Regions from separate parts of the Gottfriedia sp. OAE603 genome, predicted to be linked through region 1. Evidence: riboswitches for the same ligand, from Rfam matches in the RefSeq annotation. Region 1 holds a riboswitch; the other holds the start of a gene.
The links. Region 1 has a riboswitch for lysine ahead of lysA (diaminopimelate decarboxylase). Riboswitches for the same ligand answer to the same signal wherever they lie in the genome.
Positions count from the first base shown of each region.

Region 2: linked by a shared signal. The riboswitch ahead of ABID96_RS16255 (aspartate kinase) and the one ahead of lysA (diaminopimelate decarboxylase) in region 1 are both predicted to bind lysine.

Region 1 is NZ_JBEUNN010000001.1:3,912,563-3,916,988, forward strand. Features, by position in the region: gene lysA (diaminopimelate decarboxylase) at 1-1,318, opposite strand, end outside; lysine riboswitch at 1,456-1,629, opposite strand; gene ABID96_RS19670 (cation diffusion facilitator family transporter) at 1,944-2,819, shown strand; gene ABID96_RS19675 (VC0807 family protein) at 2,872-3,522, opposite strand; gene ABID96_RS19680 (DoxX family protein) at 3,747-4,133, opposite strand; gene ABID96_RS19685 (TVP38/TMEM64 family protein) at 4,309-4,426, shown strand, end outside.
Region 2 is NZ_JBEUNN010000001.1:3,175,070-3,179,495, forward strand. Features, by position in the region: gene ABID96_RS16240 (succinate dehydrogenase cytochrome b558 subunit) at 1-120, opposite strand, end outside; gene ABID96_RS16245 (YslB family protein) at 424-870, shown strand; gene ABID96_RS16250 (DUF4083 family protein) at 901-1,101, opposite strand; gene ABID96_RS16255 (aspartate kinase) at 1,226-2,467, opposite strand; lysine riboswitch at 2,580-2,753, opposite strand; gene uvrC (excinuclease ABC subunit UvrC) at 2,886-4,426, opposite strand, start outside.

The DNA.
Region 1 (4,426 bases):
TAATAGAAGAGTTTTCAATGTAAATCATGTCATTTTTAATTAAGTCTTTATACGTTTCACGTTGTACTACTACTCTAGATACACCGTCTTTTACAAATACTACTGCCGGACGACGAATACGATTATAATTATTAGCCATTGAATATCCGTATGCACCCGTACATGATACTGCTAATAAGTCATTACTCTCAACAACTGGTAATTCACAATCCCAAATTAACATATCTCCACTTTCACAACATTTACCTGCAATTGATACGACCTCTTTATTCTCATCATTTGCGCGATTAGCAAGCATTGCTTCATACTTTGATCCATAAAGTGCTGGGCGGATATTATCAGTCATTCCCCCATCAACAGAAACATATTTTCTTACTGAAGGTAGGTTTTTTGTTGCTCCAATCGTATAAAGAGTTGTTCCTGCTTCACCAACGATGCTACGACCAGGCTCTAACCATAATTCAGGAACTGGATACGATAATTCTTCACATTGTTGTTTAATAATAGAAGTAATTTGATCAATATGCTCAACGATTGATAACGGTTCGTCCTCAGAAGTATAACGAATCCCAAATCCGCCACCTACGTTTAATATTTCAGCTGTATAGTCTAATTCATTTTTTAGTGCATTTAAAAAGTTCATTAATATTTTAATTGCGTGAACAAACCCATCTGGTTCAAAAATTTGCGAGCCGATATGAGAATGTATACCTAACAGTTTTAAATTTGGTGAATCTAACGAAATGGCAACTGCTTCATTTGCCTGACCTGACGTGATATCAAAACCAAACTTTGAATCTTCTTGTCCTGTCATGACATATTCATGAGTGTGTGCTTCTACTCCAGGTGTTACACGTAATAAGATTGATACATATACTCCACGATTTTCGGCGATTGCTTGTAATACTTCTAACTCAAAGAAATTATCGACTACGAAACAACCAATTTTCGCATCTAAAGCTTCTTCAATTTCTTCTATTGATTTATTATTCCCATGAAAGTGAATTTTCTCAGGTGGAAATCCTGCTTGTATCGCTGTATATAGTTCGCCACTTGATACTACATCTAAACAAAACCCTTCTCTTTCAATTAAGCGGGCTTGTTCAATACAAAGGAAAGCTTTACTTGCATAAGCAACTTGATATTTTAATCCTGTCTCTTTTAATGCTTCTTGAAATTCTCTACATTTAGACTCAATCAATGCTTCGTCGTATATATATAAGGGTGTCCCATACTGTTCAGCTAGTTGAACTGTACTACAACCTCCGATTTCTAGATGTCCATTATGATCAACTCGACTATTACCATGTAAATACATTAATATTCTCCCTTCATAACTAAACACAAGTTCATTCACCAGAAGCCTTCAATGTATTAGTGTATTAAAAAAGGCACATGAAGGATATGTTCATGTGCCTATCACTTTTAAAATAAAAAGGATATTGCCAATCACATCTCTTCAATAGCTCTTCACAAATACAAGTGACAGTACTACATTTATTAAATGCAGTCCCAGCATTTTAGCGTGTGGCGCTCTAATGCTTCGGCATCGGATCCTTTTTCGTTTAGTCATCAAACCCACAGTTCTCTTAAACGATACTCATATACAATGCAACCTCTACGAATAGATTGTTTATTTATATTAGTCTATGTATAACACAGTCTAAAAATAGATGTCAAACCTTTTTAAAAAATAATCTGTAGTTTCATGTTTTTACTAATCATTTGGTCTACACAAGTTTTTCTTTTCAAAATATTATCTTTACTATAAAATATTAATTACGCGCTAAAAAAAGGTGATTAATATGAACTATCCAACGAATTTTAAAAAACATCATATAAAAAAAACAAGCCACTAACTTCATGTTAGTGGTTTTTCTTTTTTGTTGCCTTAGGACAACACTCTTAGCTTTAGTAGAAAAAATTGGTCAGAGGTGAATAGATTGCATTCAACCAAAATTGCATTACTTTCAATTTGTAGTAATTCTTTTATAGTTTTATTAAAATTAGCAGTTGGAATCATTACTGGTTCTGTAGCAATTATATCGGAGGCAATTCATTCTTTATTAGATTTGGTCGCTTCCGTTATCGCATTCTTCTCAGTAAAAATTTCGAATCGGCCACCTGACAAGGAACATCCTTATGGTCACGGTAAATTTGAAAATATTTCGGGTACTGTTGAAACGCTGCTCATTTTTATTGCTGGAATTTGGATTATCGTTGAATCTGTTGAAAAACTAATCCACCCTTCTCCTATAAAACTTCCTTTTATTGGTGTAATCGTCATGTTGCTCGGAGCATTCATTAATTGGCGAGTTGGGAAAAAAGTTCAAAAAGTAGGAGACGAAACGCATTCTGTCGCAATGCAATCAAATGCATTACATTTATTAACGGACGTCTATTCATCGCTAGGTGTTGCGGCTAGTTTAATATTAGTATCTCTTACAGGTTGGGTCGTACTAGATGCATTAATTGGTATTGGTATTGCTGTATATATAATGAAAGAATCTATCGAGCTTGGAAAGAAATCTTTTACGCCATTATTAGATACGGGGCTCTCTTCAGACGAAATTATACAAATTGAACAAGTTTTATTAAATTTCAAATCGCAATTTATTGAATACCATGATTTAAGAACAAGAAGATCCGGCGCTGAGGAACACATCGACTTTCATCTTGTTTTACCGTCTAGCATGAGCATTGAAGAAGCTCATCTACTTTGCGATAAAATAGAAGATGAGATCAAAAAAGTTCTAATTAATCCCCAAATTTTAATTCATGTCGAACCAGAAAATGAAATGGTTAGAAATGTAAAATAAGAAATAACAAAAAAGGCACATCTTTTTTAGATGTGCTTTTGTGCTTTTTCTATTAAATGATAATTTCATCTTTAGGCTGATGTTCATTTTCTTTAATTTTTTGTGCTCTCATCGTAATCATTGCATAACCGATTGCCATGATAATTCCAAAGATATAGCCACCTACTGTGAAAATGATAGTCCTTGAGTAGTAAGCCTTCGCACCATAGGTTTCAAGCATCCACCATTGTGCTCCAGTAAATATGATATCTTTAACAATCCAAGCTATAAACAAATATTGGAACAACTTGAACAGTGAAGGATGTTTATACAGCTTCTTACTTTCTTCTCTTTCTTGTCCCTGGATTGCGGCAATATCAATCATAAAGTAATATGGCAATGGCTTCTTTATCGCTAAAAGAATGAAGAATACCCCTATTAAGCCAATGTGGTAATACACATTATATAGAAGTAAATTATCTTTTGTACCTGCAATAAGATCCAATGCAGTACTAACACTCATTGTAGAAATAATAAAAATTCCAGTTACATTAAATTGTTTTGTATACCAAAAACGAAATAAAGTATATAAAATCCCAGGAATGGTTGGGACAATCATCGCCCAATAATCTCCAATATACGGCTTTAAAAGTTTATAACCTACTAGTGGGAGTACTAAATACAATATTAGATCGTAAATAATCAAATTACTTTCTTTTTTCATTTTTATAACCTCATTTTTCCATATTCTACTTTTGTAGTATTAGCGTTTTATTTATTTAAATTTGATTATAGCAAAAAATTCAAATGCAAACACTTTAGCTACAATCTTCATAAATGATAAGTTCTTTAAAGGTTATGATAATCCTTCTTCAATAGTTATTTGTGGTAGTTAACTTAAAACAAAAAAGAGAACATCCAAATATCATGAATGTTCTCTCCTATTTATCAAAATAAAGTGAAAGAGCCAGGTCCTGTTAATAGTAAACCAACTGATGTAGCAATAATGAGTAGATTATATTCAATACCATTGGCAGTAATCCAAAAACCATTTTTTAAGTGGACTTTTAAAATGGCAACTAACATAACCAGTATGATTAACCATGCACCAACTGTCGTGTACAAGCCTGCTGCAACAAGTAAGCCTCCTATTAGTTCCGCTGCTCCTGATAAAAATGCAAAAAATCCACCAGGTTTCACACCAATTGACTCTAACCATTGACCGGTTCCTTTAATTCCGTAGCCACCAAACCATCCGAATAATTTCTGAACGCCATGACCTGCCAATATAATTCCTAAAAAAAGTCGAATAACCAATAAGCCCTCATCTAGCATAGCTACACCTCAATCCCTTTAATTTGAGATATCTATTGCTCATTAAATAAATATTCTAAATTCGAGATAATTATGTTATTTATTGATAATTTCAAAAAACAATCAGTTTTCGCACTTTTTAAGAATAGAATACATTAACACTTCGTTTTCACATAAACCAAAGGAGAGCTTAATCATGAAAAAAGTCGTTCCAATCATTGTAATTAGTTCTTGGTTTATTTTGTTAATACTAGCTGTTCATTTTAATTTGTTCCAATTATCATTAAATGATATTAAACATTTTATTGAAGACT
Region 2 (4,426 bases), 740 kb from region 1:
TCCCTTTGTTGCAAAATGATTGACAACTAAGTGCTGCATTAAGAATATTCCTACTGGAATTACTCCTAACAATGAATGAAGTTTTCTAAGGAAAAACTCCTGGCCATTCTTGTTGCTCATGTAAAACCCTGCCCCCTTTAGTTTGTGAACATGAAAATAAAATTACCTGCTTCTATTATTCTAGAAAAATAGAAAATAATGTAATTTCCATAAAAATCTAAATTTTTATGAGATTTATCTAAAGTTCATTTTACTCCTGTTAATATTACAGGTCAAGAAAACGCGTACATTTTTCTTTACTGAAAAAACTTCTCAATAATATTGGTAAATCTACAAATATTAAGGCTTTCAATTATTGTTTTTATTATTGTTTATTGTATATAATAAAAACATGTTTTTAAGGAAAGGGAGAGCTATTCGACCATGATGAACGGCAATGATATTTTAAAAACACCAGGGAATATTTCTGGTTTTGGCTACGAACTCTTACGAAATGATTTACTTTCAGAATTACTAGGTAAAGAGCAACATGATATATTATATTGGGCGGGAAAAATGATTGCTAGAAAATATCCATTAGCAACATTTGAAGAAATCATCGGATTTTTTGAATCAGCTGGTTGGGGAACTTTAACGGTTGTAGATGAAAAAAAACAAGAAGTTCATTTTGTTTTAACTTCTGAACTAGTTACATACAGAAATCAACATAAAAAAGATGTATCTTATCAATTAGAGGCAGGCTTTTTGGCAATGCAAATCCAACAACAAATTGATGTAATTGCAGAAACATACGAAGAGCAAAGTAAACGTTCTGATAAAGTAAAATTCCAAGTAAAATGGGATCTAAAAGATCCAGTTATAAAAAAATAAAAATAAGCCTGTTCATCTAATTGATCAGGCTTATTTCATATTTTCTTTATCACTTTTCTTTATTAGTTCATCTAATTTACGATTCATTTCATCTAGTTGTTTATTTTTCTTAACACCTTTAATAATGTAATTCATGAGAAATAAACTAATAAAAACGAATAATAGAATGAGAAGGATTAATAATATTAATTGAAAGACAATATCTCCATAAGCAATCCCTGCATTTATCAAATGAAAACCTCCATTATCAATTACTACTTCTATTATATGGTAATATTTCGCTAAAATGTTAAAAACCCCTTTAATCATCAAGTTCCTATTGAAAGGAAATTTGTGACTAAAGGGGTTTTGATTATTATCCTTCTACAACTACTTCTTCTTGAACGCGATCTAACTCATACCCTTTGTGCAGAGCATGAACCGCATTTTGTAATTGCGACTTTGGAATTACTGTTGATACTTTAATTTCAGACGTGCTTACCATTTTAACTGGGATACTAGCTTCTGCTAAAAATTTAAACATATTTGCAGCAACGCCAGGATTTGAAACCATTCCACTTCCAACAATCGAAACTTTCGCAAGCTCGCTTTCAAAATCAAATGAAACATATCCTAAATATTCTTTTTTAGATTCAAGAATTGTGATTGTTTCTAACATATTTTCTGATTTAATAGAGAATGAAAGATTGACTAAATTATCTGAAGTCACACTTTGAATAATAATGTCTACGTCAATTCCCTCTGTTGCCAGTATCGTAAAGATATTCGGTAAAAGATCGACTTGATTATGTAAACCATTTAAAGTCATTCTTGTGACATTTGATTCAAAAGCGATTCCTCTTACGACTGATTGTTGTTCCATTTGATTTTCCTCCCCAATAAACGTACCTATTTCATCATGTTGACTTGATCTTACTTGTATAACTAATCCATAATTTTTTGCAAATTCTACAGCCCTTGGGTGTAGAACAGCTGCACCTAAAGCAGCTAGTTCTAGCATTTCGTCATATGATACATGACTTAATTTAGTTGCTTCTGGCTCAATTCTTGGATCCGTTGTATAAACACCTAAAACATCCGTATAAATGTCACATCGTTCAGCTTGTAATGCTGCGGCTAACGCTACCGCTGTAGTATCAGAACCACCACGACCTAATGTTGTAATTTCATCTTCATTACTTAAGCCCTGGAAACCAGCGACGATTACAATAAATCCTTCATTTATCAATTGTTGAATTCTATCAGTTTGAATTGTTTCAATACGAGCATTTCCATGAATCGATTCTGTTTGGATTCCTGCTTGCCAACCAGTTAATGAGATTGCCTTAAATCCTTTAGCCTGTATTGCCATTGCTAATAAAGATATTGAGACTTGCTCACCAGTTGTTAAAAGCATATCCATTTCACGCTTACTATTTTGTGGACTAATTTGCTGTGCAAGATTAACTAGTTCATCAGTATGATGTCCCATTGCTGAAACAACAGTAACAACACTGTTACCTTCTTTATACGCTTTTGTTACTGTATCAGCAACATGCTGTATACGCTCAATTGAACCGACTGAAGTCCCTCCAAATTTTTGAACAATTATTCCCATTTTTACTCATCCTCACCTATTTTTCATAAAAAAGAATACAAAAAAGCGCGTGAAGCAATGTTCACGCGCCTAATTTACAAAAATTGTAATAAAATAGACAAATCATCAACATCTCTTCAATAGCTCCCCGCATTTAGTATGCGACAGTACTACACCTATTAAATGCAGTCCCAACGAAAAGAATTGTGGATTCATTTCATTTCGGCAAAACTTCCTTTCAGCTGTCCATAACAACGCCACACGTCTATGACAGCATACTTTTAAGTTTTGCACCTCTATTACGAGAGAAAATATTATATTTTTAACTTAATATAAATTATTTTGAAAATAGTGTCAAGGAATTTTTCTCCTCATACCGTGAACATTGACGTTATGCTCCTAGAAGCTATTTACAAAAAATAAGACGAAAAATGCTCTATTACTTTCTAAAGTGCTGATAAATTTCTTCCGCTACATTTTTTGGGATTTTTGCTTGGATCAGTTCTTCTATTGTTGCCTCTTTGATTTTTTTTACAGAACCGAAATGTTTTAATAATGCTTTCTTTCTAGTACCACCAACTCCGGTAATACCATCTAATGCGGACTGAACCATCGATTTACTGTGAAGTTGACGATAAAATTCAATTGCAAAACGATGAACTTCATCTTGAATTCTTTGTAATAAAAAGAATTCTTGACTCTGTCTGCCTAATTGAACAATTTGAGGTGGCTGTCCTATTATTAACTCAGATGTACGATGTTTTTCATCTTTTATTAATCCAGCTGTTGGAATATACAACCCTAGCTCATTTTGTAATACATCTTCAACTGCTGATAAGTGACCTTTTCCTCCATCAACAATAATTAGATTGGGAAGAGGAAGGTTTTCTTTCAGAGCTCTTGAATATCTTCTTCTAACCACTTCACGCATTGAATCATAATCATCAGGTCCAACTACGGTTTTAATTTTATATTTTCTATAATCCTTTTTAGAAGGCTTGCCATCAATAAAAACAATCATAGCAGAAACTGGATTGGTACCTTGAATATTAGAATTATCAAATGCTTCGATTCGATAAGGAGTTTCAATATTTAATATTTCTCCAAGCTTTTCGATTGCTTTAATTGTTCTCTCTTCATCTCTTTCAATCAACTTGAATTTTTCTTGTAAGCCGATTTTTGCATTTTTATTTGCTAGAACGACTAATTCTTTTTTCTGTCCTCTTTTAGGTTGGAGAACAGGAACATTTAATAACTCTTTTAAGAGATCAATATCTACTTTATCTGGTACAAAAATTTCTTTTGGCTTTATGTTATGTGTTTTCTCATAAAATTGGCCAACAAAAGATAAAAATGCCTCTTCAGGTTCGTCATAAATTGGAAAATATGATACATCCCTTTCAATCAATTTTCCTCTACGGACAAAGAATACTTGTACACACATCCAGCCTTTATCCACGGCATAACCAAATACATCACGATCAACTAGATCACTGCTCATCATCTTCTGTTTTTCCATCGTTGCTTCAATAGAGACAATTTGATCTCGAAACTCTTTCGCTCGTTCAAAATCCAATTGTTCTGATGCAGCCAACATCTTCGCTTCGAGCTCTTTTCGGATTTGATCTTCTCCACCGTTTAAAAATCGAATAATTTCATTTACAATTTCTTGATTTTGTTCATCAGTTACATCTTTAACACAAGGTGCAAGACATTGCCCAATATGATAATACAAACAAACTTTATCCGGTAATGTAGAACATTTTCGAAGTGGATACAAACGGTCTAATAATTTTTTTGTTTCATTCGCCGCATTTACATTTGGAAAAGGACCAAAATATTTCCCCTTATCTTTTTTTACATTACGTGTAATTAGTAAACGAGGATGCTTTTCAGCCGTTATTTTAATGAAGGGATATGTTTTATCATCCTTCAACATGATGTTATATTTCGGATCATACTTTTTGATAAGATTCATCT